DNA from 2 places in the Nocardioides sp. CF8 genome. Region 2 is predicted to be linked to the other one. Evidence: predicted binding sites of a transcription regulator. Region 2 holds the regulator's gene; the other holds the start of a gene.

Region 1 (3,408 bases), 880 kb from region 2:
GCCATCCGTGTTCCCGAGCGCACCTCGGTTCGTGAACATGAGCACGACCAGAACGGTCCCGACCAGCGTGACGACGGCCAGGCTCCGCGCCCTGGGCGAAGTCGAAACCGCCGTGTAGACGAGGACTGCAGAGCCGATAAGGGCGAGCGCCATGCTCGGAACCGGGCCGATCGGAAGATATCGCCAAACGTCATCCTGGAACATGCTGGAACCCTAGGAGCAGTCGACCGGGTTCGACCTGCAACGCGCGCACTTAAACTCGGCAGTTGAGCGCACAACGTGAACCGCGCACTCTCCCGTCGGTCTACGTGCGCCTGGAGAAGCGATAGTCGCCATTGGGCAGTTGCTGCGTGAGGTAGCGGGTGTCGTGGGCGCGGTGGTGGTGATGGCAGCAGAGCAGGGCGGCGTTGTCGAGGTCGGTCTTCCCGCCGGTTGACCAAGCGTGGGGGTGGTGGGTCTCGCACCAGGCTGCGGGGACGCTGCACCCGTCTGCTTGGCACTGGCTCTGCTGGATGCGGAGTGCCTTGCGTTGCGCCGCGGAGTGGAGGCGGCGACTGCGGCCGAGGTCGAGGACTTCGGACTTGCCGCCGAGGACGGCGGGCAGGATCTTGGCCTGGCAGGCGAGGCGCCGGGCCTGTGACGCGGTGATGGTGTCGCCGGTGTCCAGGGTCGCGATGCCGGACCTCTCCAACGCCGCCGTGAGCTGGTCCAGGTCGAGGCGGACCGTCACGGTGGTGGCGGTGCCGCCGTGTGCGGGCAGCACCTGCGCCGGCAGTGACTCGAGGAGGTCGGTCAACGCCAAGCCCAGGAGGCGTGGCGTCGAGACGCGTTCCCCGTCGTGCTCGGACGCGGTGCGTCGAGGCGAGGCGAACGCTTCGAGGTAGGTCCGCAACCGGCCGGCGGCGGCATCGGAGATCCGGCCGCCGATCCGGGTGGTGCCGTCACCCAGCGGTGCCAGGGTCAGGCGCGTGTGTTCGGCGGCGAGCTGTTCCTCTCTCTCCAGGGCCTTGCGTTCGGCCTCTTCGCTGATCTCGGGGGCGATGACCTCGAGCACCTTGTGGGCGAGGCGCCGCAGTTGGGTGGGAGCGAAGTCCTCGGCGAGAGCGATCAGGTGGACCTCGGCGCGTTCGCGGATGTCATCGGTCACGAACTCGATGGGCAGCTCGTCGAGGGCGTGCACGATGACCCTGGCCTGGTCGAGGTTGACCCGACCGTCGAGCACCGCGGCCTGGAGGTGCACGTGGTCGGTGTCGAGGGACCGGGCGAGGTGGTCGAGGCCGATGCTGGGTCGGTGGTCGTGGCGAGTGGCGGTCGCGTACCAATCGCCGACGCGCTTGGCGCCCTGTTCGTCGGCGACGTCACCCGAGACGGCCATCACGGACAGCAGCAGGCCCTGGGCGCGGGTGATGACAGTGGACAGGTCGCGCATCGCAGCCGCTCTGTCGCGGGTGGGAACGAAGATCGGGTTGAACGTGGTGGCCTTGTCGAAGGCCTCGGAAATGCTCGCGACAACGTCCAGCAGCGGGTGCTGCGGAGGCTTGTCGTGAATGGTTTCCATGGCGTGATTCTACGCCCGAAAACTATGGATAGGAACAGGTGTTCGAGTTATCCACAGACCAATTGTGATGATTGGTTTTCCACAGGCAGATCGACCAGAAGTGGCCCGGGGCGGGAATGCTGGTTCTAGTCGATACGCACATTGCGAAACGGTGACACGACCAGCATGAGGGCAGAGATGGCGAAGATCGCCGCCGCAGCGCACAGCGTCTCGCCGTACCCGACGGCATCGCCCAACAGCCCGGCCACGGGTGAGATGAGCACCATGACGCCGCGGTTGAACGAGCGCAGCGTGGTGTTCGTGCGTGCCTGCAAGTCGTCAGGGGTGAGCGCCTGGCGGAAGGTCATCTCGTGGGAGTTGCTGGTGCCCATGGCCCAGCCGTGGCACAGCTGTCCTGCTGCCAGGACGGCTGCGGCAGTCCAGCCTGCGGGGACCGAGGTCGCTGCCAACATGATCAGCACTCCCAGTGCGGATACCACGCGCGAGCAGATGATCGCGCCGCCCGTGCCCAGGCGAAGACCGAGTCGCGTGCTGAGGGTCGCGCCGATGAGCGCACCAACGCCTGCGACAGCGAACACCAGACCCATCTGCAGCGCCGATAGGCCCAGCTGGCGATACCCGTAGGGGACGACCAGGACCAGCAGGACCGCCTGGCCGGCGAACCACACGTGGGTCGAGAGGGCGAGGCGACGCAGGCCGGATGCTCCGTAGGCCCATCGGGCGCCGTCCATCATCTCCGCGACCAGCCCACGCGCCCCGACCCCAGCGGGCTTGGCGCTGGGGGGCTCCGAGACATCCTTCATCGACGCGACCATCAGTGCCGAGAACAGGTAGGTGAAGGCATCGACGAGCACCGACAGTGGCGCTCCCAGGATCCGGATCAGCACACCCGCCACGGCGGGACCCGCGGTCTGGGCAACCGCGCTGGCGCCGTCCAGGCGCGCGTGTGCGCGCTGGAGGCGATCTCGCGGTACGAGCCTGGGGACGAATGACATGGACGCCGCATCGTTGACCAACGAGGCCGTGCCGAACAGGGCCACGACCACCAGCACCAGTGGGAAGGAGATGAAGTCGAATCCCCACGCAAGCGGGATCAGTCCCAGGAGGCCGGCGCGAACGACGTCGGTGATCACCATGACCGGCCGCCGACGGACGCGGTCGACGAGCGCCCCCACGACCACGCCGAGAAGCAAGTACGGCAGCAGGCGCGCGGAGTTGAGCCAACCCACCTGTGCCGCACCGCCGTGCAGGGTCACCAGCACGAGTGTCTGCAGTGCCAACGAGGTGATCGCGCTTCCAAGGCCGGAGACCGCCTCTGCCCAGAAGAAGCGCCTGAACGCTCCGGACGGCTCGGCACGCGGCAGGGAGCTCACGCTCACAGCCTCGCAGAAGCAGTTCCGGGTTGACCTTGCCCCAGCGGCAAGCACCAGTGTCGTCGCACCGGTGACCGACACCGGGGAGGATGGAGACGATGACCGACCCGCAGACCTTCATGACCATCGGCGACTTCGCCCGCGCTGCGGGGCTGACGTCGAAGGCGTTGAGGCTGTACGACGACCTGGGACTGCTGCCTCCTGCGGAGGTAGACCAGCACTCGGGCTACCGCCGCTACGGCGCGTGGCAGCTGGAGCCCGCCCGACTCGTGGCGACGCTGCGACTGCTGGGAATGCCGCTGGCGCGGATCAAGCAGGTCCTAGATCTCTCGAGTGCCGAGGCGGCGCAGGAGATCGAGACGTACTGGAGTCAGGTCGAGGCCGACACGGTGACTCGCCGTGACCTCGTCACCACCCTCGTCCATCAGTTGAGGAACGAGGCGCACACCATGACCACATCGACCGACACCCTCCACG
Region 2 (3,408 bases):
GAGGTGGCGGTAGGCCGAGAAGTGGCCCGCCTGCAGGTTGGCGCACGACACGACGCCGAGCCGGAGGTTGTCGGGGCTGGCGGTGGCGCGCGGCGCCGTCCAGGTGCGGCCGACGGGGCTGACGTGGCGGCCGACGCGGAAGCGGTAGAAGTGCCAGGTGTCGGGCGCCAACCGCGTCGCGTCGATCTTGACAGTGTGGTCTCGCGCCGCGCTGGTGCGCGCGGTGCCGCGACGGACGACCTTGCGGAAGCGCTCGTCGAGCGCGACCTCCCACTCGACGTCCACGGCCGAGCCGCGGCCCGACCCGGGAGTCGCGTCCGGCGAGGGAGTCACCCTGGTCCAGAGGACGACCCGACCCGGTCGGGGATCACCGGAGGCGACGCCGTGCTGGAAGACGCGATGCTCCTGGCCGGGCTTGGCTGCGACGCCGGCGCTGGCCGCGGCACTCGCGGCGGTTGCGGCGGTCAGGGCTCCGGCGGAAGCGAGGATCGTACGGCGCGGAACGGGGCGCGAGGTCTGGGTCACGCATGTAGCAACGACGCAGAGGCCTCGAGATCACGCGGGGCGACCGGACGTTCATTCGTTGTTTGCCAGGCCAGGAGCACGATGGCCCAGCCGGCGACCACGTCGAGGAGCCAGTGGTTGCCGGTGCCGACGACCACGACGGCAGTCAGCACGGCGTGCGCCCAGCCGACGGAGCGCAACCCGCGGTGGGTCGTCGCGGCGCTGATCGCGAGCGCCACCCACAGCGCCCAGCCGGCGTGCATGCTCGGGAAGGCGGCCAGCTGGTTGGTCAGCCAGCCCATGCCCTGCGGTGCCGACGCGGCCTCGCCCCACCAGCCGCTGTCTGCGTGTAGCGCCATCAGGTCGGCGTAGCCGACGAGGCGTGGGGGAGCGGTCGGCATCAGCAGGTAGCCGACGAGTGCGACGAGGGTGCTCGCGACCAGGACCTGCCGGGCACGCGGATAGAGCGCGGCGCGTCGCCGGTAGAGCCAGCCGAGCACGACGGCGGTGCCGACGTAGTGGGCCGTCGCGTAGTAGTAGGCCGCCAGCAGGCCCGCCACGTCGTGGTCGACGAACCAGCCGACGGCTGTCCGTTCCAGGTCCAGCAGCAACGTCACCTCGATGTCGACGATCCGCATCGCTCGCTCACGCGCCGGCGCGAGGGCGTCGTCGGCGAACACCCGCGAGGCGGCGTACGCGATGTAGAGCAGCGCGATGAAGCCGAGCTCGCGCAAGCCGCGACGACTCCGCTGGAGCTGTGCAGCGGAGTCGGAAATGGTCGGGCGTGGGGCGAGGATCGTCACGGTTCCAGACAAGCCCGGGCGACGGCTGACCGGCATCGGGCTTGTCCCCGGTCGACCCCGGGGATCCGGTCGCGGAACCCCGGGGTCGCCTGCAGGTGTCGGTCAGGGGTGACCTCGCCTCACACGCGGCGCAGGACCGCGGTCACCTTGCCCAGGATGGTCGCGTTGGTGCCGTCGATCGGGTCGTAGTTGACGTTGTGCGGCAGCAGCCAGACGTGTCCGTCCTTGCGCTGGAACGTCTTGACCGTCGCCTCGCCGTCGATCAGCGCCGCGACGATGTCGCCGTTCTCGGCCGTCTGCTCCTGGCGGATCACGACGTAGTCACCGCTGCAGATCGCTGCGTCGATCATCGAGTCGCCCGACACCTCGAGCATGAACAAGGTGCCGTCGCCGACCAGCGACTTGGGCAGCGGGAAGACCTCCTCGATGCGCTCGTCGGCCAGGATCGGCCCGCCGGCGGCGATCCGTCCGACCATCGGCACATAGGTCGCCGGGGGCGCGGCGTCGCCGATGTCGGTCTCGTCGTACGTCGACTCGTCGGCGCTCGACATCGAGCGGCGTGCGGCCATCACCTCGGGCAGGAACACCTCCAGCGCGCGCGGCCTGTTGGGGTCGCGTCGCAAGAAGCCCTTCTCCTCGAGGGTCTTGAGCTGATGGGCGACGCTGGAGGAGCTGGTGAGCCCGACCGCGGCGCCGATCTCGCGCATGCTCGGGGGATAGCCGCGGGTCTCGATGGCGTCCTTGATCGTGGCGAGCACGCGCTGCTGGCGCGGCGTGAGTCCCGTGGCGTCCGGCGGCCCGTCGGGCATGGCCAGGACCTTTGCGTCCGGTGCTTCCTTCTTCGCCATGGCGGCTCCTCCTGCAGTCGGTTGGTTTCACCGTAGTCATCGCCGAGCAGTTGTTCAAACATTTGTTCGAAGGCGTGTCGGCCTCGGGGGACTCCTGACGTGTCGAACAATTGTTCGCTCGAGCGCTTGCATCGTTCGAACACATGCTCTACCGTCGTACACACGTTCGATCGAACGTCTCTTCGACCCGCTGCCGTTGTCGGTGGCTCCGTCTAGACATTCCCTCGACACCACGACCGGCTGATCTTCCCCAGGAGGCCAACATGAGCACCCTCAGCATTTCCCCCACCTTCTCCGCCCCGCGCGTCTCTCGCGCCCCGCAGTCCAGCGTGCGCCTGACGCGCCGCGGCCGCGTGGTCGTGTTCCTCGCGGCGCTGGCGCTGCTGCTCCTCGCGGCCTTCTTCCTCGGCTCCGTCGCCGTGGGCTCCGAGACGCCCGGCCAGGCCGAGCCGACCGAGATCGTCATGGTCGGCACCGGCGACACCCTCTGGGGGATCGCCGCCGAGCTCGACGTCGAGGGCGACATCCGCTCCACCATGCGCGAGATCGAGCGGCTCAACGCCCTCGACTCCGTCGCGCTCTCCGCGGGCCAGAAGCTCCGCGTCCCGGTCAGCACCGACTGACCGACTCACAGCCTCCGCCAGCCGACTCGACCCCGGCTGGCGGGCCGGGGAAGACGAGGGGCGGGCCACTTGCGTGGCCCGCCCCTCGCGGCATTTGCTGGTGGTCTCGTTGCTTGCCGCCGACTGTGTGGCTTTGGTGTCTGCCTGTGACACCAGAGCCACACGGTCCAGCCGCGCTGGTGATGAGTGACCCCGTCAGTTCGGACTCGTGACGAGCTGCGGCTTCGCCTCGAGCACCCCGAGAGTTGCTGGAGCGCCGACCTTGGTGACGGTTCCGTCGACCGGGCGCCAGTCCTTGTCGCCGACGACCTTGAACTGTGCCGACCATGTCGTGTCGACGCTCACCCGGGCCGCGTCCAGCGTCGTGGTGTAGACGTGCGTGATGAAGCCGGCGCTGTCGACGTCGGCGCCGTCGGTCCACTTCATTCCCGCGACCGCCGACTCCTGCTCGGTCCCGTCGCCGTGGTGCCACTTGAAGTGGCTCGGCCAGACTTCGAGGACGAGATCGATCTTGACCTTCTCGAGGGTGACGGGGATCTGATGCCGCTCAGCCTGGGTCGACAAGATCGTCTTGAAGTTGACCAGCGTCTCGCCGCCTGGCGGCTGGATCTCGATCGTGGAGGCAGGCAG

What was found. The regulator LexA, encoded in region 2, represses DNA repair genes until DNA is damaged. The targets are predictions, from matches to a motif close to TCGAACANNTGTTCGA.
Region 1: the regulator LexA is predicted to act here: its motif matches at 1,589-1,604, upstream of CF8_RS14560 (HNH endonuclease signature motif containing protein).

Annotation. Positions count from the first base shown of each region.
Region 1 covers NZ_CM001852.1:2,970,776-2,974,183, reverse strand. Annotated here, with positions in the region: gene CF8_RS14565 (VanZ family protein) at 1-204, opposite strand, end outside; gene CF8_RS14560 (HNH endonuclease signature motif containing protein) at 305-1,558, opposite strand; gene CF8_RS14555 (MFS transporter) at 1,684-2,931, opposite strand; gene CF8_RS14550 (MerR family transcriptional regulator) at 3,030-3,408, shown strand, end outside.
Region 2 covers NZ_CM001852.1:3,852,755-3,856,162, forward strand. Annotated here, with positions in the region: gene CF8_RS18770 (alkaline phosphatase D family protein) at 1-525, opposite strand, end outside; gene CF8_RS18775 (phosphatase PAP2 family protein) at 522-1,307, opposite strand; gene lexA (transcriptional repressor LexA) at 1,427-2,155, opposite strand; gene CF8_RS18785 (LysM peptidoglycan-binding domain-containing protein) at 2,419-2,778, shown strand; gene CF8_RS22125 (hypothetical protein) at 2,974-3,408, opposite strand, start outside.